One region of the Streptomyces sp. NPDC008238 genome, then DNA from elsewhere that is predicted to be linked to it. Evidence: riboswitches for the same ligand, from Rfam matches in the RefSeq annotation. Region 1 holds a riboswitch; each other region holds the start of a gene.

Region 1 (7,522 bases):
CCCTGCGCGCGGAGAGCCGCCGTCACGGGATGCGGACGCCCGCCTCGGCCGAGAGGCGGTCGATCTCGGCCAGCTCGTCGGCGCCGAGCGGGCCCGCGTCGAGCGCGGCGAGGTTCTGGTCGAGCTGGGCGACGCTGCTCGCGCCGATCAGCACGGAGACGACCCGCGGGTCGCGCAGCACCCAGGTCAGCGCGAGCTGGGCCAGCGTCTGGCCGCGCTCCCCGGCGAGCTTGTTGAGGGCGTGCAGGAGGCCGAGCTTCCGCTCGGTCAGGGCGTCGCGCTTGAGGAAGTGGCCGAGCGCCATCCGGGAGTCCGCCGGCACACCGTCCAGGTAGCGGTCGGTGAGCTGGCCCTGGGCGAGCGGCGAGTACGCGATGAGGGCGGTGCCGGTGTCGCCGACGGCGTCGAGGACACCGTCCTCCGGGTCGCGCTGGAGGATGCTGTAGGCCGCCTGGTGGATCAGCAGCGGGGTGCCCAGCCCGCGCAGGATCTCGGTGGCGCGGCGGTGCGCCTCCGCGGGGTAGTTGGAGATGCCGGCGTAGAGGGCCTTGCCCTGGCGGACCGCGGAGTCCAGGGCGCCCATGGTCTCCTCCAGGGGCGTGTCCGGGTCGAAGCGGTGCGAGTAGAAGACGTCCACGTGGTCCAGGCCCATGCGGCCCAGGGACTGGTCGAGCGAGGACAGCAGGTACTTGCGGCTGCCCCATTCGCCGTAGGGGCCCGGCCACATGTCGTACCCGGCCTTGGTGGCGATGAAGAGCTCGTCGCGGTAAGGCCGGAAGTCCTGGGCGAAGAGCGTGCCGAAGTTGGCCTCGGCCGAGCCGGCGGGCGGGCCGTAGTTGTTGGCGAGGTCGATGTGGACCACGCCGCGGTCGACGGCGCGGCGCAGCACCGCGCGCTGGTTCTCCAGCGGCGAGGTGTCGCCGAAGTTGTGCCACAGGCCCAGGGACACGACGGGCAGCAGGACCCCGCTGCGCCCGGTCCTGCGGTATTCCATCGAGGCGTAGCGGTCGTCGGCGGCGAGGTAGGGCACGCGAGGGCTCCCTGGCGATGTAAGAAAATGTGCGGGATTGGGAGGCTACCGTCGGCGAATCGGCGCTGTCACGTCCGTTCTTCGGACGCGGCCCGCCGTCCGCCCGCCGTTCTCGCCCCGCCGCGGGGGCGGTTGTGGCGCACACCACACCAACGGCGGCGTGTGAACCGCGCATCCGGGAATCGCCGGCCGCCCCCGGCGGTTGGACCGGGGGTGCCCGTTCGGGCGGGCAGTCAGGGCGGTGCGGCCGGGGGCGGGTTGAACCACAACAGGTCCCGCCTTATCCGGCATTGAGGTGTCTAACCGGACATATGCGCCCACAGTGCATGCGTAGGCAATCGGTACGTGATGGTTGTCACGTGCCGGTCACGCAACGGAAACCGCGGGCGACGCATCGTCCACATTTCCCGCTGAATTTCACCGGGTGATATCGGCCGATTACCGTCGGCCAAATTTTCGCCTACGCAGAGCGGACACTTCTCACGTAAAGTCACAGATGCGAATGATCGACTTGCGGTCCGCCGGGGGGCGTGATTCCGCTCCTTGCTCCGGAACGATTCCGTCGTTTAGCTTCCAGATCTCGCAGGACAAATGCCTGCGAGATTCTTCCGGGCGGAACGCCTAGTCCTGCCGCCGCCCGGACGCCGGATGACAAGACCGCACGGCAGGAGCGGGGGACCCAGGTAGTTTGCCGTTCCCGTTGGTCTCGGGACGGCTAGGGGTGAAGTCGCAGCGACATGCCTTTATGTGGCGTGCCATTTTGCGGCCGGGCATCTCCAGCCCGAACCCGACAGCTTACCTCGCAGGCGTCGGAGAGGAATTCGGCATGCCCGGTAAGGGAAAGCACCGTCGTCCGCGGAACACCCGTATCACCCGAATCAGCGCGCTGGCCGGCACCACCGGTGCGGCCGTGGCGCTCCCGATCGTCGGTGCCACCGGTGCCCACGCCGCTCCCGTGAGCGTCTGGGACAAGGTCGCGGCCTGCGAGAGCACCAACAACTGGTCCATCAACACCGGTAACGGCTTCTACGGCGGCCTGCAGTTCACCCAGAGCACCTGGGCCGGCTTCGGCGGCACGAAGTACGCGCCGCGCGCTGACCTCGCGACCAAGGCGCAGCAGATCGCCGTCGCGGAGAAGGTCCTTGCGACGCAGGGCCCGCAGGCCTGGCCCGTGTGCGGCCCCAAGGCCGGTCTGACCAAGGCGATGGCCGACCCGTCGGCCACCCCGGAGAGTGTCTCCGGCACCGCCGCGAAGCCCGCCGCCAAGCCGGCCGCTCCCGCCGCGAAGGCCGAGGCGCCGAAGTCCTCCACCAGCGCGCCGAAGAGCGCGGGCGGCTCCTACAAGGTCGCCGGCGGCGACACCCTGTCCAAGATCGCCGGCGCCCAGTCGGTCGAGGGCGGCTGGAAGCAGCTGTACGCGGACAACGAGTCGGTCATCGGCGGCAACCCGAACCTGATCTACCCGGGCCAGGTCCTGTCGCTGGGCGAGAAGGCCGCCACCGAGGCCGCGCCGAAGGCCGCGAAGGCGGCCCCGGCCGCCAAGCTGGCCGCCGCCAAGGCGGCCAGCGCCTCCGGCTACACCACCCCGCTCGACCGCGTCACCCTGGGAACGGCCTACCACCAGGCCGGTGCCATGTGGTCCAAGGGCTACCACACCGGTGTCGACTTCATCGCCTCGACCGGCACCAAGGTGAAGTCGATCGCCTCCGGCACCGTGGTCTCCGCGGGCTGGGGCGGCTCGTACGGCAACCAGGTCGTCGTCAAGCACGCCGACGGCCGGTACTCGCAGTACGCCCACCTCTCCTCGCTGTCTGTCTCGGCCGGCCAGTCGGTCTCCGCCGGCCAGCAGCTGGGCCTGTCGGGCGCCACCGGCAACGTGACCGGTCCGCACCTGCACTTCGAGGTCCGCACCACCCCCGACTTCGGCTCCGACATGGACCCGCTGGCGTACCTGCGCGCCCACGGCGTCAACGTCTGATCGAACCGATCCACCGTCATCCGGCGGTAGGCGTGTGCCCTGTTCCCCTCTTGTCGGGAACAGGGCACATGCCTTTGGTCTGTGACCGAAAACGGATCGAATATTTCCATTTCTTGTTCTTCTCGAACGGTCGGTCAGTAGCCTCTGACGCACGTGGTCGTGTCCACGACCACTCGTCCCGATCGCCGACCACGAGCTGGAGCCGTTGATGGAGCGTCCCGCCTGGGCCCCCCATGGCATCGATCTTTCCGTGCCGAGCGTGTCCCGGATCTACGACTACTACCTGGGCGGCTCGCACAACTTCGAGGTCGACCGGGAGGCCGGACGGCGGGCCATCGAGGCCTTCCCCGGGCTGCCGAAGATCATGCAGGCCAACCGGGCCTTCATGCGCAGGGCGGTGCGCTTCGCCGTCGGCCAGGGCATCACCCAGTTCCTCGACATCGGCTCCGGCATCCCCACCTTCGGCAACGTCCACGAGGTCGCCCAGGCGGCCAGTCCCGGCGCCCACGTCGTCTACGTCGACCACGACCCGGTCGCCGTCGCCCACAGCCGCGCGGTGCTGGAGGGCAGCGACGCCGCCGCCATCGTCGCCGCCGACCTGCGCTCGCCCCGCGACATCCTGGACAGCCCCGAGGTGCGCGGGCTCATCGACCTGGAGCGCCCCGTCGCGCTGCTGCTCGTCGCGGTCCTGCACTTCCTCGAGGACGCCGACGAGCCGGTCAAGGCCGTGGCGGAGCTGCGCGACGCCCTCGCCCCCGGCAGCCTGCTGGTCGTCACCCACGCCTCCGTCGAGGGAGGCCCGCGCGCACCCGAGGAGGGGGAGCGGGTCGAGAACGTCTACCGCAGCGCGAGCTCGCCGCTGATCATGCGTTCGCGGGCCGAGGTGGAGCGCTTCTGCGACGGCTTCGACCTCGTCGAACCCGGCCTGGTCTCCCCGCCGTTGTGGCGCCCCGACGGCACGGACGACGACGAGCTCGACCCGGTCGTCTTCAGCGGGTTCGCGGGCGTCGGCCGCAAGGCGTGACGGTGACGAGAGCCCCCGGCCCGGAGCCGGAGCCCGCCGACAGCCTGCGGCGCTTCGCGATCATCTGGAGCCGGGCGATCTATTTGGCCACCGCCACCTCCATGACGCGCGGCGAGTTCGAGGAGTACCTGCTCCCGCTCGCCGCGCGTCTCAACGCCGCCCTGCGCGCGCAGCCCTTCGACCCCCGACCGGCCGCGGAGGTCGGCGCCGCGCTGGTGGCGGCGCACTGCACCGACCCCCAGGCGCTGGCGCGGATCCTGGACGTCGTCGACGCCTACCTGCTCCTGTACTGCCCGCCCGGCCCCGCCCTCCCGCCGGAGGAGAGCCGCACCCGCTGCAACCGCCTGCAGCACTGGGTGGCCGCCGGATACGCCCGCGCCCTGCAGGAACGCACGCGGACGGAGCAGGAGGCCTTGTCCCGCGCGGCGCTCGCCGCCCGGGCCGCCACCGAACAGGCGCTGTACGAGAGCGAGGTCCGCTTCCGCGCGGTCTTCCAGGACGCCTCCATAGGCATCGGCATCGCCGACATGGACGGCCGCGTCCTGGACGTCAACGCCGCCCTCACCACTATGTTCGGCGGCCTGGAACACCACATCCGCAGCAGGAACGTCTACGACTGGGTGCACCCCGACGACGCCCCCGAGGTCTGGGAGATGCAGCGCCAGCTCAACCGCGGCGAACGCGACCACTACCGCATCGAGAAGGCCTACTACCGGCCCGACGGCACCGCCCTGTGGACCAACCTGACGGTCTCCCTGCTGCGCGACGCCGCCGGCACCCCGCAGTACATGCTCGCGCTGATGGAGGACATCACCGAGGAGCGCCTGCTCAGCGAGCGGCTGCGGCACGAGGCCACCCACGACGCGCTCACCGGACTGGCCAACCGCAACCTCTTCTTCGAGCGCCTGGAGCAGACGCTGAACGGCCCCGACGGCGTGGGCGTCGGCGTCTGCTACCTCGACCTGGACGGCTTCAAGGACGTCAACGACAGCCTCGGCCACGCCGTCGGCGACCGCCTCCTGGTCGCCGTCGCCGAACGCCTGGAGGCCTGCGTCACCTCACCCGACCAGCTCGTCGCCCGCATCGGCGGCGACGAGTTCGCCGCACTGGTCGTCAACCCCGCCAGCCGCGCGGACATCACCGGCCTCGCCGACCTGATCCTGGCCGCGCTCGCCGACCCGATCCGGGTGGAGGGCCGCGACCTGTCCGTGCGCTGCAGCATCGGCATCGTCGAGGGCCGGGCCGGCTCCCTGGGCCCCGCCGAGGTGCTGCGCAGCGCCGACATCACGATGTACCGGGCCAAGGCCGCGGGCGGCAACCGCTTCGAACTGGCCGACCCGGACTCCGACGCGCGCGCCATCACCCGGCACGGGCTGACCAACCGGCTGCCGACCGCGCTGGAGCGCGGCGAGTTCTTCATCGAGTACCAGCCACTGGTACGGCTCGGGGACGGCAGCGTCCGCGGGGCGGAGGCACTGGTGCGCTGGTGCCACCCGGTGCACGGGATCCTCGGCCCCGACCAGTTCATCCCGCTCGCCGAGAGCACCGGGCTGATCGTGCCGCTCGGCCACTGGGTGCTGCAGCAGGCCGCCTGGCAGGCCCGGGACTGGCAGTTCCCGCGCAGCGACGGCCATCCGCTGCGCATCAACGTCAACCTCTCGCCGGCCCAGCTCGGCCACCCCGGCCTCGTCCCGGAGACCCTCGCGGTGATCAAGGACGCCGGGCTGGAGCCGGCCGCGCTGTGCCTGGAGGTCACCGAGAGCGCCTTCATCGGCGCCGACGAGGAACTGATGCGCCCGCTGCGGGAGTTCGCCGAACTCGGGATGGCCATCGCCCTCGACGACTTCGGCACCGGCTACTCCAACCTGGCCTCGCTGCGTCGGCTGCCCATCACCACGCTCAAGCTCGACCGGTCCTTCACCCGCGGCATGCAGCAGCAGCCGGCCGATCCGGTGGACGTGAAGATCGTGGAGATCGTCGTCGACCTGGCGCACACCCTCGGGCTGTCGGTGACGGTGGAGGGCGTCGAGACCGGCGCCCAGGCCGAACACCTGCGGGCGCTGGGCTGCGACACCGCGCAGGGCTGGTACTACGCCCGGCCCGGCCCGCCCGACCGCCTCCACTCGCTCTCGCTGGTCGACACCACGACCTAGGCACACGTACCGAGGAACCCCAGCAGCGCGGCGTCGAACGCGTCGGGGCGCTCCAGGTTCGGCAGGTGCCCGGCGCCCTCGACGACCACGAGCCGCGAACCGCGCACGGCGGCGTGCATCGCCTCGGCCTCGGCGACCGGGGTGTACACGTCGTCGCGGCCCACCACGATCAGCGTGGGCACCCGGACCGCGGCCAGCACGGCCCCGTAGTCGGGCCGCCGGGCCCGGCCGCGCAGGGCCGCCGCCGCGCCCTCGGGGGAGGTGCCGCGCATCATCCGCAGCACGTGCGCGGCCACGCCGGGGAGCGCGGTGACGTTGCGGGGCGCGATCATCCGGTCCAGCACCTCGTCGGCGTAGCCGGACATCCCCTCCGCCACCAGCCGCTCCGCCATCGCCTCCCGGGCCCGTCGTCCCTCCTCCGTCTCGGCGCCCGGGAAGGTGTCGGCGAGCAGGAGACCGGTCGTCCGCCCGGGGAACAGCCGCTGGAACTCCATGACGATCTGACCGCCCATCGACAGCCCGCCGACCACGGCCTCCGCGACGCCCAGGTGGTCCATGAGGGCGGCGAGGTCGCGCGCGAAGGTCTCCAGCAGGGTGATGCCCGGGACCACCTCGCTCGCGCCGTAGCCGCGCAGGTCCGGTACGACCACCCGGCGGCCGGCCGCGGCGGCGGCCACCTGCGGCGCCCACATCGAACGGTCGAAGGGATGGCCGTGCACGAGCACCAGAGGTGTGCCGGAACCCTCCCCCTCGTCGTCGTACGCCAACGTCACACCGTTGACCACAGCCGTTGCCACGGGGATCTCCTCGCCTCGAAGGTGCCCGCTCCCGAAAGGGAGTTGACCGCGATGCTAGGTTCCCCTGCCTGCTCGGTGCAATAGGATCTTTGCTCTCGGTGCAATGCAGGGATCGCCTCGAAGGAGGAACCGATGGACGACTACCGCACGGCCGCGGACGCCGTCGCCGCCGACATCGCCGCCGGACGCCTGCGTCCCGGCGACCGGCTCCCACCGCAGCGGACGTTCGCGCGGCGGCACGGCATCGCCAACTCCACGGCGATCCGCGTCTACGCCGAACTCGCCCGCCGCGGCCTGGTCGTGGGAGAGGTGGGGCGCGGCACCTTCGTCCGTGCCGCACCGCCCGCCACGGGGCCAGCCCTCGCCGAGCCCTCGGCCCAGCGGATCGACCTGGAGCTGAACCACCCCGTCGCCGAGGGCCAGTCACGGCTGCTCGCCCCGGGCCTCGCCGCGCTGCAGCGCCCGGACGTCCTCGACGCCGCCCTGCGCCCGCTGACCGCCGCCGGCACCCCGGCCGCACGCGACGCCTTCGCCGCGCTG
Region 2 (7,522 bases), on a different contig from region 1:
TCCCCCGGGACCCTGATCGTCCTCATCACCGACGACGAGGACAGCGCCCGCGAGGAGCCGCCCGCCGTGGACGTCCCCGTGCTGGTGGTCTCGCTGGAGAGCTACGGCTGCTCGCTGCGCTTCAACAAGGCGGTGACCGAGGATGGCGGGGCGTGCCTGGCCGCCACGCAGGACCTGCCGAACCGGGTCGCGGAGACCATCACCCGCCTCACCTCGGGAGGGTCATGACGGCCGTGAGGGTCACCGGGTCCACCGGGGTCATACGGGTCACGAGGCTTGGGGGAGCCGCGCGCTGCCGGCGCCGCCGCACCCTGGGCGTCGTGCTCCTGCTGGCCACCGCCCTCGCCACCCTCGCCACCGCCGCCTGCGGAGGTCCCCGCCCCGCGCCGGCCCCGGGGCCCGACCGCTCCCGGCCGCTGATCGTCGCCAGCGACGCCGACCTCACCGCCGGCGGGCGACCCGGCGTCCGCCGCGCCCTGGTCGACGAGTGGAACCGGGCCAACCCGGACCGGCCGGCCCGGCTCGTCGAGCTCCCCTCCGCCTCCGACGAGCAGCGCAGCGAGCTGATCGGCGCCTTCCAGTCCGGCACCGCCGCGTACGACGTGGTCAACCTCGACATCAGCTGGATCCCCGAGTTCGCCGACAGCGGCCTGCTGCGACCGCTCGACCCCGCCCTCGTCGACGGGGACTTCCTGCGCCAGGCCGCGGACGCCGGCCGCTGGAAGGGCCGCACGTACGCGGTGCCCTTCAACACCGACGTCGGACTGCTCTACTACCGCACCGACGACCTCGCCAAGGCCGGCCGGCGCCCCGCCGACCTGCGCGGCTACGCCAAGATGGGCGACCTCCTCGCCGACGTCCGCCCGCTCGGCCACGCCGCCTACACCACCCAACTGCGCGCGTACGAGGGCCTGACGGTCAACACCCTGGAGACCTTCTGGACCGCGGGCGTCGAACTCGTCGACGGCGACGGCCGCTACACCGGCACCGAGGACGGGCTGCGCGAGGGCCTGGACGAGCTCGGCCGGCTGGGCGCCGCCAACAACCTCAACCCGGAGTCCCTGGAGGCCGACGAGTCGGTCACCCTCGCCCAGTTCACCGAGGGGCAGAGCGTGCTGATGCGCAACTGGCCGTACGCCTACAACCGGCTGGACGCCGCGCTCGCCCCCGGCGTCCGCTTCGGCGTGGCCCGGCTCCCCGGCGTCGCCGCCCTCGGCGGGCAGAGCCTGGGCGTCGCGGCCACCAGCGACCGCCCCGGCGACGCAGCGGACCTGATCCGCTTCCTGACCGGACGCAGCGCCCAACATGCCCTGCTCAGAGCGGGTTTCGCCCCTGCGCGGCGCTCAGCATACGGAGCCGGGGATGTCAACTGTGACGATCCTCACGACCCCCGTGCCTGGTTCTACGACCGCCCCGCGGGCCGCGGCTCCGAGCCCTCCCCCTCACCCGCCGCCGCGACCCCCGGGTACACGACCCTGCTGTGGTGCGCGCTGCAGGCCGCCAGGGCCCGTCCGGCGACCGCGCACTACGTCACGTTCACCCGGGTCCTGCAGCGTGAGGTGCACGGAATGCTCGCGGCACACCGCTCCACCGACGCCACGGCGGAGCGTCTGGACGGCCGTCTGGGGCGCGCGCTCGGCGGCCGGGGTCCGGGGTGACCATCACTGCCCGTGAGCGCGGCACTCCCTTCCGCATAACGACTGATGCACACTCACATTTCCCGTAGGTCACGGCAGTCACGGCGCAATGTCCGGTTCCGTCCTGTCCATCCCCATAGATTCCCGTCATGAACTCGCTTGAGTGGCTTGGAATTGGCGGGCGCCTCTATTAACGTTCGATAACGCAGCGCGGTCGTCCCGCCGCCGTCAGGGCGGCGCCGTGCGCTTGCCGAATCCCGTCCGCGGGAACCGGGGAACCACTTCCTGGGGTGAATCGGGGGCCTTCCGAGGTCCTCGTAGGAGACCTTCCTGCTCCGAACCCGTCAGCTAACCCGGTAGGCGAGAAGGAAGGAAAGGAGCGCGCCCGCGTGGCGTCGAACGAGCCTGCCCTGATACCCGGACAGCAACAGGGGTCCGCGACCGCGTACTCCGAGTGGGACACCGCCGAGTGGAACATCGCCGCCGGCTGGAATCCCCCGGCAGCCGAGCAGGCACCGCCGACGAAGAACGCGATCGACGGCTGGGACACCGGGCAGTGGAACATGGCCGCCGGCTGGCTCGCCGCGGCGGCAGCCGAGGAGACGGCCTCCCACGACGCAGGCGCCGTTGCCGACGCCACCGTCGCGCAGCACGAGACCGCCGGGCACGAGGCCTACGAGCCCGCCGCCCCCGCCCAGCCGCGCCACGAGGACATCGAGGCCTTCGACGCCTTCGGGAACACCCGCGACATCGAGGCCGCGCCCTACGAGGGCCCGGACGCCGAGCCGTGGGACCCCTCCGAGGAGTCCGCCGGCCCCCTGCGCGGCCGCCACCGCGTCGCCAAGCAGCGCTCCCTGGGCCGCGGTTCGGCGGTCTTCGGCGTCGCGGCCGTGGCCGTGCTCGGCGTCGGCGGGGTCGCCACCGCCGAGGGCAAGAACCCGCTCCCGGTCTCCCTCCCGCACCTGCCCGACGCGTCCCAGCTGCCCGGCATCGGCGCGCTCGTCGAGGACGACAGCGCCCCCGAGGCCAAGCCCGTCGCCGAGGCCCTGAGCCCCGACGCGGGCGAGGCGCTGCGCAACCGCATCCTCGACCAGGCCCAGCAGCAGCGGAACGCCGCCGACAAGGCCGCCAGGACCGCCGCGCAGCAGGAGGCGTCGGCCAAGGCCGCCAAGTCCGCCGCGCAGGAGCGGGTGCGGGCCGAGGCCGCCGCCAAGAAGAAGGCCGCGGCGGAGGCAGCGAAGAAGCTGGAGGCCGAGCGCCTGGCCGAGCTCGCCAAGAGCTTCGTCAAGCCGGTCTCCTCGTACACGCTGACCGCCGGGTTCGGTGAGTCCAGCTCGCTGTGGGCCAACACCCACACCGGCCAGGACTTCGCCGCCCCGACCGGCACCCCGGTCAAGGCCATCCACAGCGGCACCATCACCGAGGCGGGCTGGGCCGGTTCGTACGGCTACCGCATCATCCTGACCCTCGACGACGGCACCGAGCTCTGGTACTGCCACCTCTCCTCGATGATCGTCACCTCCGGCAAGGTCAGCACCGGCGACACCATCGGCCGCGTCGGCGCCACGGGCAACGTCACCGGCCCGCACCTGCACCTCGAGGTGCGCCCCGGCGGCGGCGACCCGATCGGCCCGATGGGCTGGCTGCGCAGCAAGGGCCTCACGGTCTGAGGCGACCGGTCGTGCGACCGGCCGGCCGGCCGCGTACGACCGCACCGACTCCGGCGGTCCTGGTGACTCCCCCCGTCAACCAGGGCCGCCGGTCCTTTTCGAGGCGACGTCCCCGCCGCCGCTACGGGACGACGAAGTTGTAGATCTCCGAGATCCGGGGCGGTCCGGTCGGCTCCGGGAAGCCGGACTCCTTGGCGGCGGGCATCATGATCTCCATAAAGGCCTCGAGCGCCTGCGCGGACTGCCAGACGTTCACCAGCCGCAGCCCCTCGTTGGTGATCACGGCGGCGTGGGAGAGCAGCCCGGACGGCGGATGCTCGGGCCCGAACCCCGCGCGGTGGTTCGCCTCCTCGTACTGCAGGGCCGTCACACCGGGGAACTCGACCTCCGCCAGGACCGGCATGGGAACCTCCCGCCTCCCAACGACACGCCTACGCCCCAATTTCCTCCGGCTGCCCCCCGGCCGCAATCCGGAACGCGGCCGGGGACAGGGTCAGAACGGGGCGGGCGCGCGGTGAACGCGTGGTCACAGCGCCTCCAGCCGTACGTCCGCCGAGTCGCAGGCCGCCGTCTCGTCGGCGTAGACCTCGCACACCGGCCGCCCGTCGGGGGTCATCGTGTGCTCGACCTCCCAGAGGCTGATCTCCTCGCCGGTCTCCAGCAGGAAGGCGTGCTCGTACAACGTCCAGCCGGCGACCCGGCCGGTGCCGATCCGGGTGTGCCGGCCGGTGACGTACGCGATGTCGTGGCCCACCGCCGAACCCAGCCGGCTGCGCAGGTCCTCGCCGGGCACGTCCGTGTTCTCGGCCCGCCGCAGCACCCGCCACGCGTGCTCGGCGGAGTGCTGCTCCGTGTACTGCCGGGGCCCGGGCGTCAGATCCATCGCCAGCTGCGGCAGCCGTGCCAGCCAGTCCGCCGCCTCCGCCTCCAGCTCCTCCGGGGAGGGCTCGCCGAAGCGCGCGTCGATCGTGTGCTGGGCGACGGCCAGCGTGTCCGGGTCCGAGTACACCTCGTACAGCGGCTCGTCGCCGTCGGGGCCGGTGTTGTGCTCGATCTCCCACAGCAGCTGCGTACTGCCGTCGGCCAGCAGGAACGTGTGCCGCAACGTCCTGCGGCTCAGCCTGCGCGGCGGGCCCTTGCGCTGGCGGAAGGACGCCAGCTCCGTGCAGCCCATCAGCGCGGTCGCCAGCCGTCCCAGCACGTGGTCGTCGACGTCGAAGGCGTTCTGCGCCCTGGCCAGCACCACCTCGACGTCCGCCGGACCCGCCCCACCTGGTCGCGCGTTCCCCATGCGGTCCTCCTGCTCACGGCATTCCCCGCGCACCATTGCGAGCACTCAGCGTAGTGGCATCGACGCGCTGCGCGTCGGGTCTCCCGGAAAAATGGTGCACCCCCACCCGTAGGAGGCGCGTAAAACGCGAAACGCACGCCCCCTGCTGCCACTATGCGCCCATGCGCGCACTCTTCGTAGGCCTCTGCACCCTCGATGTCATCACCCTCGTCGACCACGTCCCGGCCCCGAACGAGAAACTCACCGCCCGCACCCAGACCGTCGCCGCCGGCGGCCCCGCGACGGGAGCCGCGGCCACCTTCGCCCACCTCGGCGGGGAAGCCGTCCTGCTCACCGCATTCGGGGGCCACCCCCTCGCCGGCGCGATCGACGCCGACCTCACGGCCCTCGGCGTCGACGTCATCAACCTCACCGCGGACTCCCCCGAACCCCCCGCGGTCTCCACGATCCTGGTCACCGCCGCCACCGGCGAGCGCGCCGTCGCCTCCACCAACGCGGCCTCAGGGACGTCCGTCTCCCCGCCCGGGGACCTCTCCGTGCTGGTCGGCGACGCCGACGTCGTCCTCGTCGACGCGCACCACCCCGCCCTCGCCGTCCCCGCCGCCCGGCTCGCCCGCGCCGCCGGGGTCCCCACCCTCCTGGACGCGGGCAGCTGGCGTCCCGCGACGCCCACCCTGCTCCCCTACGTCGACGTCGCCGTCTGCTCCGCCGACTTCCACCCCCCGGGCACCACCACCCCGGCCGAGGCCCTGGCGTTCCTCCACGACGCGGGCGTGCGGTGGACCGCCGTCACCCGGGGGCCGTCCCCCATCCTCCGGCCCGACGGGCAGATCCCCGTCCCCGCCGTCAGCCCCGTCGTCGACACCCTCGGCGCCGGAGACGTCCTCCACGGCGCCCTCGCCCACCACCTCGCCGCCCACGTCACGATCCGCCTCACCCCGCCCGCCTTCGACGCAGCCCTCGCCTTCGCAGCAGGCATCGCGTCCCGCTCCTGCACCTCCTTCGGCACGCGCACCTGGATGCGCGCCTGAGGGGCCCGGGGGGCGGGGGTGTCTGGTTGTCCCGGGTTGAGTCAGGGGCGCTCTCGCCCCTTCGTCTTGTTGGCGATCAGGGCGAACAGGACCGCTCCGACACCCAGCACGAGCCAGCCGACCGCCGACTCGGACACGGTCATCTGGGTTTGTTTGGGCAGCAGCGACAAGCCGCCGAGAACCATGAACATCGCGAACATGTAGCTGAGCCCGGCCATCAGCAGCCAGCGCAGCAGTCGGCTCGCCCGTACGTTCGGCGACTTATCGGTCATGGGGTTCCGCCTCGCTCATTTGACGATGTTGTGGCACTGGGTTCCGCGCTTCTGCCCGCTTGTGAAGAAGTCCGCGCATGCTTTCCCGTAGTGCTTCAACGTCCGCCTAGAGTCATCGACACGCCCTACGGACTTCATGAAAGTGCACGAGTGGTGCATGGGACCCCGCCGAATGAGGTATGTCTTGCCCTCGGTGTCGGCGTAGCGCCAATCGATCCGCCAGTTGCACCACTTTCCGCCTGCGGAGTCCGCGCCGAAGATGTCCTGTACGGAGGCTTCTTCCCTCGTGATGCTCAGGCCGCTGCCCTTGATGATGTGACCGATCGTCGCGCCCGGAGCGCAGAGCTCCATACCCTTCACGTCAAAGCAGAAGCTGCCCACCTTGCCGTATCCCACAGCGGTGGCCGAAGCCGGGGAAGCGGCGGCCACCAGAGCGGTTACTGCCGTCGACGTCAAAGCGACCCACTGCCTAGCCCGCCCCGCGAAAGGGCGCCGAGCAGGGAAGGTGCGGACTTCATTGCGGCTCATTTGGCACTCCGATGCTTGCTGCCTACGTACGCATCGGAGAACGCCACCTTCCCCCGACGCGATACGTGGTGTTGCGTTCCGGTGACACAAGGTCGCTCGGGGGAGTGGTGCAGGAACCTTCAAGCATCAGTTTTGCAACAGGAGTTGGCCCCTTAACCTGCGGCGATGGCCGAGTAGGTCCAGACGTCCGCGGGCAGTTCGTGCTGGAGGCGCCAGACGATGCCCATGGGGTTGCTGCCCTTGTGCTCGACGTAGTTCGCCGGGCCGAGGAGCATCCAGGGCTGGGGGCCGCCGATGTCCGTCTTCTTGTAGCGGCGGACGAAGAGCAGGACGTGACTGCCGCGTGCTCGGTGCTGCTGGTAGCGGAGCCCCGTCGGGGACGAGCTGGACGTCTGGTTCTGGGACTCCCAGTGGAACTCGGTCTCGTTGCGGGCGTAGTCGTGATAGCGCGTCTGCGGGGAGAAGTCCTTCTCGTCCTTCTCCAGCGTGATGAACAGCGCGTCCGTCCCTATCGACTCGCACCACTTCACGCCTTCCCGGAAGTGCCCGGGCAGGAAGCCGCCCAGTGCGGACTGCCGAAGGGCCGGGAGGATCTCCTCGCGGCTGTAGGAGGCGTGGATGGTCAAGGGCAGTTCGCCGAGTGGCCCGTCGAGCGGGATGGGGACGTGGTCGGTGCGGTCCAGGCCGTGGGCGAGGACCTGGCGGAGTTCGTCGCGGACGTGCGGCTGGGCGCGGAGGGCGTCCAGGCCGTCCTGGTAGGTGGGGAAGCCGTTGCCCAGGGGCCACAGGGAGAAGAAGAGCATGCGGGCGTAGTCCTGCCCGCGCGGGCCGAGTTCGTCGTACGTGGAGGCTTCGTCGGCCAGGACCCGCTGGTACGCGGCGATCCGCGCCGGGTCGTCGACGTGGAGGAACGTCGGGACGCGCTTGAGGAGGGCGGCTTCGCCCTCGGGGTGTGCGGTGGGCAGCAGTCCGGCCCGGCGGAGCAGGCCGGTCCAGGAGTTGCCGCCGCGGTAGATCTCCTTGATCTCGCGGCGGCTCTCCGCGAGGTACTCCGCCAGTGTGGGGCTCGCGTACGCGCTGACCTCGCGCGCCA
Region 3 (7,522 bases), on a different contig from region 1:
CGAGGTGTCGTCTGCGCTCTGCTCGTCGGTGTGGCTGACGATGAAGCGGGTGCTGGTCAGGACCAGGACGGTGACGTGCCGGCGGACCTCGTTCGCGTCGAAGGTGGTCTCCTGGTGGACCAGGTACGACGCGACCGGCTCCCCACCGACGGAGGCCTCCACGGCCTCTGCCACGAGGGCGGGGTAGTAGCCGCTGCGCTCGATCGCCGCGCGCAGCCCCTGGGTCGTCGTACCGGTCTTCGCCATGGCGACCATCCTAGTGCGGAGCATGTGTTCAGAAGGACGACAGTGCGCGGGGGCCGAGGTCCGTGCGGGCCGGGGGGCGCGCGAGGCGGACGGAGGCGCCGAGCACGGTGAGGCCCGCGGGGGCCACCACGACCGGTTCGAGGTCGACGGAGACCACCTCGGGCAGGTCGTCGACCAGCAGCGACACCCGCAGCAGCAGTTCCTCCAGGGCCCCGGTGTCCACCGGCTCCGCGCCGCGCCAGCCGAACAGCAGCGGGGCCGCCTTGATGGAGCGGACCAGCTCGGCGACGTCCCGGTCGGTGGCCGGGACCAGCCGGTGCCCCATGTCGTCCAGGAGCTCGGAAGGGGCCCCGGCGATGCCGAAGGAGAGTACGGCGCCCGCGGCCGGGTCGACGGTGGCGCGCACGACCGTGTCCACCCCGCGCGGCGCCATGGCCTGGACGACCAGGTGCAGCTCCTCGGGCTTGCCCAGCCGTGCGGTCAGCTCCCCGAAGGCGCGGCTGAGGTCGTCGGGGTCGGCGATGTCCAGGCGTACGCCGCCGAGGTCGGCGCGGTGCCGCAGGTGGGGTGCGGTGGTCTTGAGGGCGACCGGGTAGCCGAGCCGGCGGGCCGCCTCCAGGGCCGCGTCGATCCCGGGGGCGGGCAGGGTGGGCCGCACCGTGATGCCGTAGCGGCCCAGCAGGCCGGCTGCCGCGAGGTCGTCGAGGGTGACGCCCCGGCTGACGGCGGCGGGCTCCCCGGCGGCGTCGAGCAGCCGGGTGACGTCCTGGCACGCGCCCGCCTCGTCGACGTCCTCGAACTCCGGCACCCTGCCCGGTTCCTGGGCGTCCCTGCGCCACCGGGCGTAGGCGGCGGCCCGGGCCAGGGCCTTCACGGCGCGGTCGGCGGCCCCGTAGGCGGGGATGCGGACGGCCGCGAGGCGGGTGGCCATGGCCTCCAGCGCGGTGTGGACGACCACGACGGGCTTGCCGGCGCGGGGCCCGTCCGCGGCGGCGTACAGGGCCTCGGCCAGCGCGGGGTCGTCGCTGCCGGCGGGGAGCTCGGCGAGCTCGGAGCCGACGCGCGGGATGGCGGTGACGACGACGGCGTCGTGGGCGGGGTCGGCGAGGGCCGCGGCGAGGGCGGCCCGGAAGTCCTCCGGTCCGGCGGCGGTGGTGAGGTCGAGGGGGAGGCCGGGTTCCAGGCCAGCGGTGAGGCAGGCGTCGTAGGTGATCAGCCCGAGGGACTCGGAGTTGCCGAGGATCGCGACGCGGGGTCCGGCGGGCAGGGGCCGGCACGACAGCAGCAGCCCGGTGTCGAGGAGCTCGGTGACGGTGTCGGTGCGGATGACGCCGGCCTGCTGCAGCAGGGCGGAGACGGTGCCGTCGGGGATGCGGGCGGGGGGCACGGCGTGTCCGGGCGGGGCGGCCGCCGAGTGCCGGGCGCCCTTGACCACGACGACCGGCTTGACGGCGGCGGTGCGCCGGGCGAGGCGGTAGAACTTCCGCGGGTTGCCGAGGGTTTCGAGGTAGAGCAGGGCGACGTCGGTGGCCGGGTCGTCGTACCAGAACTGCAGGATGTCGTTGCCGGAGACGTCCGCCCGGTTGCCCGCCGAGACGAAGGACGACAGCCCGGCGCCGCGGCGGCGCAGCCCGGACAGCAGGGCGATGCCGATGGCCCCGGACTGGGTGAACAGCCCGAGCCGGCCGGCGTCCGGGGTCTCGGGCGACAGGGAGGCGTTGAGCCGGACGTCCTCGGCGGAGTTGAGGATGCCGAACGCGTTGGGCCCGATGACCCGCATGCCGTGGGCGAGCGCCTGCCGTACCAGGTCGCGCTGCCTGCGGCGGCCCTCGGCGCCGGACTCGGCGTATCCGGAGGAGATCACCAGCAGGCCGAGGACGCCGTGCCGGCCGCACGCGTCGACGGCCTCGGCGACCTCGTCGGCGGGTACCGCGATCACGGCGAGGTCGACGCCGTCGGGGATATCGGCGACGGAGCGGTGTGCGGGGACGCCCTCGGGTTCGAGGGTGTGCCGGTCCTCGGGGAAGGAGCGGTTCACGGCGTGGACGCGCCCGGTGTAGCCGCCCGCGAGGATGTTCCGGAGGATGCCGCGGCCGACGCCGCCCGGGCGGCGTCCGGTGCCGATGACGGCGACCGAGGCGGGGGCGAGCAGCCGCTGGACGGAGCGGGCCTCGGCGCGCTGCTCGCGGGCACGCATGACGGCGAGGGACCGCTCGGTGGGCTCCAGGTCGAACTCGAGCCGGACGACGCCGTCGGTGAAGCTGCGCTGCTGGGTGTAGCCCGCGTCGGTGAAAACCTTGATCATCTTGCGGTTGGCGGGCAGCACCTCGGCGATGAAGCGGCGGATGCCGCGCTCCTGCGCCACCGCGGCGACGTGCTCCATCAGGGCGGAGGCCACGCCGCGGCCCTGGTGCGCGTCCTGGACCAGGAAGGCGACCTCGGCCTCGCGGTCGTCGGTGCGGTCGTAGCGGACGGTCGCGATGAACTCGCCCCCGACCAGGGCCGCCAGGCCGACGCGGTCGCGGTAGTCGTGGTGGGTGAAGCGGTGCACGTCCCGGTCGGAGAGCCGGGGGTAGGGCGCGAAGAAGCGGTAGTACTTGGACTCGTCGGAGACCTTCTCGTAGAAGCTCACCAGCCGTCCCGCGTCGTCCGGCGCGATGGGCCGGACGTGGGCGATCCCGCCGTCGCGCAGGACCACGTCCGCCTCCCAGTGGACCGGGTAGTCGCGCTCTGCGTCGGACGGCGTCGTCATGGCCCCAGCGTACGGGCCGCCGCCCGCCGCGGAACCGGTGCGACGATGTGGGGGACGGACCGGTGTCCGAGGCATGGCAGACTGGTCTAGACCTCCTTAGGAACGATCCCGAAGGGCAACACCATGGCTGAGCGCCGCGTCACCATCGGCTGGGCCGAGGGCCTGCACGCACGTCCCGCTTCGATCTTCGTCCGCGCCGCCACCGCCGTGGGTGTGCCCGTCACCATCGCCAAGGCGGACGGCGCCCCCGTCAACGCCGCCTCGATGCTCGCCGTGCTGAGCCTGGGTGTGGCCGGCGGCGAGGAGGTCGTGCTCGCCTCCGACGCCGAGGGCGCGGACGCCGCTCTGGACAGCCTCGCCAAGCTCGTCTCCGAGGGGCTGGACGAGCTCCCCGAGACCGTCTGACACACGCGCGGCAGCGCGGTACGGCAAAAGGGGCGGGTCCCGAACGAAATCCGGCCGGATTTCGTTCGGGACCCGCCCCTCCGTCATTCCGGGGGAATTCCCGGCGGCGCACCGCGCGGGGAACGCGGAAATACCTCCGCCCACCATTCCCCGCTTTGTATACGGCACTTCTGTTAAACCCGGCCGCTCGACATGTGTACGGCGTGTTTCGGATTCCTCACCGCGCCGCGGCGCCGCGCCCCGTGCTCTGCGGACGGCGCAACCGGTGTGCCGCCGTCGCCCGCTCCACATGGTCCGCCGTCAGCCGCCGGGCCCGCTCCGCGTCACCGCGCGCCACCGCGTCGACGACCGCCCCGTGCTCCGCCCAGGACTCCACGGCGCGGTCCGGGGTGTCCACCGCGTAGACCCAGGCGATCTTGTGCCGCAGCTGGGTCAGCAGCGCCACCAGGGTCGGGCTGCCGGACGCCTGGGCCAGCGTCTCGTGGAACCAGCCGTCCAGGGCGGGCAGGTCCGACGACTGGCGCCGCAGTGAACGCTCCTGGCCCAGCCGGACGAGTCCGCGCAGCACCTTCACATGGGCCTCGGTGCGCCGCTGCGCCGCCCGGGCGGCGCCCAGCGGCTCCAGCAGGGCACGGATGTCCAGCAGGTCGGCGGCCTCCTGGTCGGTGGGCTCGGCGACGGACGCCCCGGCGTGCCGGCGGGTGCGCACGAAGCCCTCGGACTCCAGGGTGCGCAGCGCCTCGCGCACCGGGACCCGGGACACCCCGTAGCGCTTGGCCAACTGCTCCTCGGTCAGCCGGCTGCCCGGCGCGAAGAACCCGCTGACGATGTCGTCACGGATCGCCGCGCACACGGCTGCGGCGGAAATCCGGCGGCCCGCAGCGCCGCTCCCGTTCACGTCCGACCCCACATCGCAGATTCCTTCCGGTGCGCGCCGACGGCCGTCCTTTTGATCCGCGCGCAACGGAGGAGCCGGCGTTTCTGCCGCGACTCTATTCCAGCGCGGCGTCGATTCCGACGGGCGTCCTGAATTCATGGAGCGTTTTCGGACACACCCGCGGCCGGGAAACGCCGGCATGCCGAAGGCCCCGGCGGGGGGACCGGGGCCTTCGGGTGGGGGGAGGGGAATGGTCGGATGGTCGCTCAGACGCGGACGCCCTTGGAGCGCAGGTACGCCAGCGGGTCCACGTCGGAGCCGTAGGACGGGGCCGTACGGGCCTCGAAGTGCAGGTGCGGCCCGGTCACGTTGCCGGTGGCGCCCGACAGGCCGATCCGCTGGCCCGCGGAGACGGTCTGCCCCACGGACACGTCCAGCGAGGACAGGTGGCCGTACTGGGTGTACATGCCGTCCGCGTGGCGGATCACGATGTTGTTGCCGTACGAGCCGCCCCAGCCGGCCTCGACGACGGTGCCCGCACCGGCGGCGTGCACCGGGGTGCCGACGGAGGCCACGAAGTCGACGCCGGTGTGGTAGCCGGAGGACCACAGGCTGCTGGTCGCGTGGTACGGCGTGCCGATGGAACCGGCGACCGGCAGCGTCCAGCCGCCGAGCGTGCCCCGGCCGGCCGCTGCGCTCCGCGACGCGTGCGCGGTGCCGCTCCGCGCCGCCTTGGCCTTGGCCGCCTTGGCGGCGGCCTCCTCGGCGGCACGCTCACGGGCGGCGCGCCTGGCCTTGGCGACCTTGGCGTCATGGCGCTTCTGGGCGACGACGGCGGCCCGGTGCTGGGCCGAGGCCTGGTCGGCGAGGTGCGTGGCGAGGTCGTCGGCGACGGCCGCGCAGCGGGCGAAGGCTGACCCCCCGGTGCCGGCGTCGGCGGCCGCGGCGGGCACGACGAACGCGCCGGTGGTGACGGTGGTCAGCGCGGCGGCGCCGGCCAGGGTGGAGCGTATCGAGAACGACGCCATGGGCAGGCGGAGATCCTTTCCTTCCTTCTCGCCTACCGGGTTAGCTGACGGGTTCGGAGCAGGAAGGTCTCCTACGGGCGACGGCACGCCGCCCGATTCACCCCAGGGACTTCTCATGTGGGTCCCCGGCTCCCCAGGCTCACGCCCGACGGGGACTCGGCGATCGTTGCTCCGGTGCCGCGGGAGGCGGCTGCTTCCGCCGGGCAACCCGAGGACGTTAACCAGGCGTTGCTTCCCGTTCCAAAAAAATCCGGCAATATGTGCGGGATGCCACACCGGCCGCCAACCGGTCGCAACCGTCCGCAATACCGCGACGCCGCAGCTCCGCGGCGGTCCGCGCGCCCGCGGAAGGCCCCTGCGCGGCGGCGGCGAGGAGGGGTGGGGACGCGGTGCGGACCGGGTGACCGGCGTCACGGACCACCGGCGCGGCCGTCCCCGGCCGTTCGCGCACCGCGGCCCCGGGCGCCGCGAGGGCGCCCGGGGCCGCGGTGGGGGTGGTGCCGGTCAGCCGCCCGTGACGACCTCGACCGGGCCGATGCCCAGCTCGCGGATCGGGTCCGCGATGACGGAGGCGTCGCCGACGAGGACGACCACGAGCCGGTCGAGGGGGAACGCGTTGACGGCCGCCGCCGTCGCCTCGACCGTGCCGGTGACGGCCAGGCGCTCGTAGAGCCGCGCCTGGAAGTCGTCCGGCAGGGACTGCTCGACCTGGTCGGCGAACGTGCCGGCCACCGCCGAGGCGGTCTCGTAGCGCAGTGGGGCGACACCGACCAGGTTCTGCACGGCGGCGTCGCGCTCCTCGTCGGTGAGCCCCTCCGCCGCCAGGGTGCGCAGCACCTGCCAGGTGTCGGCCAGCGCGGGCGCGGTGACGTCGGTCGCCACGGATCCGCTGATGCCCAGCAGGGAGGCCCCGGTGCCCTCGGGAGTGGAGAGCAGCACCTGCCCGAAGGCCCGCACGCCGTAGGTGTAGCCCTTCTCCTCGCGCAGGACGCGGTCCAGGCGCGAGGTCAGCGTGCCGCCGAGGCAGTACGTACCGAGCACCTGGGCGGCCCAGACGGGATCGTGGCGGTCCGCCCCTGCACGTCCGATGAGCACCTGGGTCTGCACCGACCCGGGCCGGTCGACGATCACGACGCGTCCGGTGTCGTCCGCGGTGATCGCCGGCAGCGGGCGGCGCTCGCCGGGCTTGCCGCTCCACTCCCCCAGCGTGCCCGCCAGCAGCGCGTCCAGATCGATGCCCGCGAGGTCGCCGACCACGACGACCGTGGAGGTGGACGGGCGCACGTGCGTGTCGTAGAAGGCGCGGACGGCCTCCGCGTCGATGCGCGCGACCGTCTCCTCGGTGCCCTGGCGCGGCCGGGAGCAGCGCAGCTCGGCGGCGAAGAGCTCCTTGGACAGCGCCATGGCGGCGCGCCGGGCCGGGTTGGCCAGCTCGTGCGGGATCTCGTCGAGGCGGTTGTTCACCAGCCGCTCGACCTCGCCGTCCGGGAACGCCGGGGCGCGCAGTGCGTCGGCGAGCAGGCCGAGGGCCTTGTCGAGCCGGGAGACGGGGACCTCCAGGGAGACCCGGACCCCGGCGTGGTCGGCGTGGGCGTCGAGGGTGGCCCCGCACCGCTCCAGCTCGGCGGCGAACTCCTCCGCGCTGTGCTTGTCGGTGCCCTCCGACAGCGCCCGCGCCATGATCGTGGCGACGCCGTCGAGGCCCTCGGGCTCGGCGTCGAGCGGCGCCGCGAGCAGCACCTCCACGGCGACGACCTTCTGGCCGGGCCGCCGGCTGCGCAGCACCGTCAGCCCGCTCGGCAGCGTGGAGCGCTCGGGGGCCGGGAAGTCCCAGGGCTTGGGCTGCCCCGGCCGGGGCTGCGGGTGGAACGTCATGGTGGTGTGGACGTCGGTCACTGGTCCGCGCCCTCCTCGTCCTCGTCGGAGTCCTCGCCCGCGGCGGCCGCGGAGCCGGTGGGCTCGTAGACCAGCGCGGCGCGGTTGTCGGGCCGCAGGGTGGCCGCGGCGACGGCGCGCACCTCGTCGGCCGTGATGTCCAGGATGCGCCTGACGGCCGTCAGGGCCAGCTGCGGGTCGCCGAACAGCACGGCGTAGCGGCACAGTTCGTCGGCACGGCCGCCGACGGTGGCGAGCCGGTCCAGCCACTCGCGCTCGAGCTGGGCCTGGGCCCGCTCCATCTCCTCGGGGGTCGGGCCCTCTTCGGCGAAGCGGGCC

Evidence for each region. Region 1 has a riboswitch for cyclic di-AMP ahead of ACFZAU_RS00775 (transglycosylase family protein). Riboswitches for the same ligand answer to the same signal wherever they lie in the genome.
Region 2: it holds a riboswitch for cyclic di-AMP, as region 1 does, so the genes downstream of both, ACFZAU_RS11515 (M23 family metallopeptidase) here and ACFZAU_RS00775 (transglycosylase family protein) in region 1, are expected to answer to the same signal.
Region 3: it holds a riboswitch for cyclic di-AMP, as region 1 does, so the genes downstream of both, ACFZAU_RS17575 (M23 family metallopeptidase) here and ACFZAU_RS00775 (transglycosylase family protein) in region 1, are expected to answer to the same signal.

The regions. Positions count from the first base shown of each region.
Region 1 covers NZ_JBIBGK010000001.1:165,585-173,106, forward strand. The annotation lists gene ACFZAU_RS00770 (aldo/keto reductase) at 23-1,030, opposite strand; cyclic di-AMP (ydaO/yuaA leader) riboswitch at 1,663-1,854, shown strand; gene ACFZAU_RS00775 (transglycosylase family protein) at 1,857-3,008, shown strand; gene ACFZAU_RS00780 (SAM-dependent methyltransferase) at 3,217-4,032, shown strand; gene ACFZAU_RS00785 (putative bifunctional diguanylate cyclase/phosphodiesterase) at 4,029-6,185, shown strand; gene ACFZAU_RS00790 (alpha/beta fold hydrolase) at 6,182-6,982, opposite strand; gene ACFZAU_RS00795 (aminotransferase-like domain-containing protein) at 7,115-7,522, shown strand, end outside.
Region 2 covers NZ_JBIBGK010000003.1:578,429-585,950, forward strand. The annotation lists gene ACFZAU_RS11505 (caspase, EACC1-associated type) at 1-228, shown strand, start outside; gene ACFZAU_RS11510 (extracellular solute-binding protein) at 225-1,658, shown strand; cyclic di-AMP (ydaO/yuaA leader) riboswitch at 1,876-2,015, shown strand; gene ACFZAU_RS11515 (M23 family metallopeptidase) at 2,201-3,307, shown strand; gene ACFZAU_RS11520 (hypothetical protein) at 3,429-3,710, opposite strand; gene ACFZAU_RS11525 (DUF6227 family protein) at 3,834-4,598, opposite strand; gene ACFZAU_RS11530 (PfkB family carbohydrate kinase) at 4,760-5,629, shown strand; gene ACFZAU_RS11535 (hypothetical protein) at 5,671-5,901, opposite strand; gene ACFZAU_RS11540 (hypothetical protein) at 5,917-6,429, opposite strand; gene ACFZAU_RS11545 (DEAD/DEAH box helicase) at 6,582-7,522, opposite strand, start outside.
Region 3 covers NZ_JBIBGK010000007.1:67,422-74,943, reverse strand. The annotation lists gene ACFZAU_RS17595 (DUF5998 family protein) at 1-246, opposite strand, end outside; gene ACFZAU_RS17590 (bifunctional acetate--CoA ligase family protein/GNAT family N-acetyltransferase) at 275-2,998, opposite strand; gene ACFZAU_RS17585 (HPr family phosphocarrier protein) at 3,122-3,403, shown strand; gene ACFZAU_RS17580 (GntR family transcriptional regulator) at 3,621-4,313, opposite strand; gene ACFZAU_RS17575 (M23 family metallopeptidase) at 4,547-5,308, opposite strand; cyclic di-AMP (ydaO/yuaA leader) riboswitch at 5,324-5,480, opposite strand; gene ACFZAU_RS17570 (M16 family metallopeptidase) at 5,813-7,183, opposite strand; gene ACFZAU_RS17565 (M16 family metallopeptidase) at 7,201-7,522, opposite strand, start outside.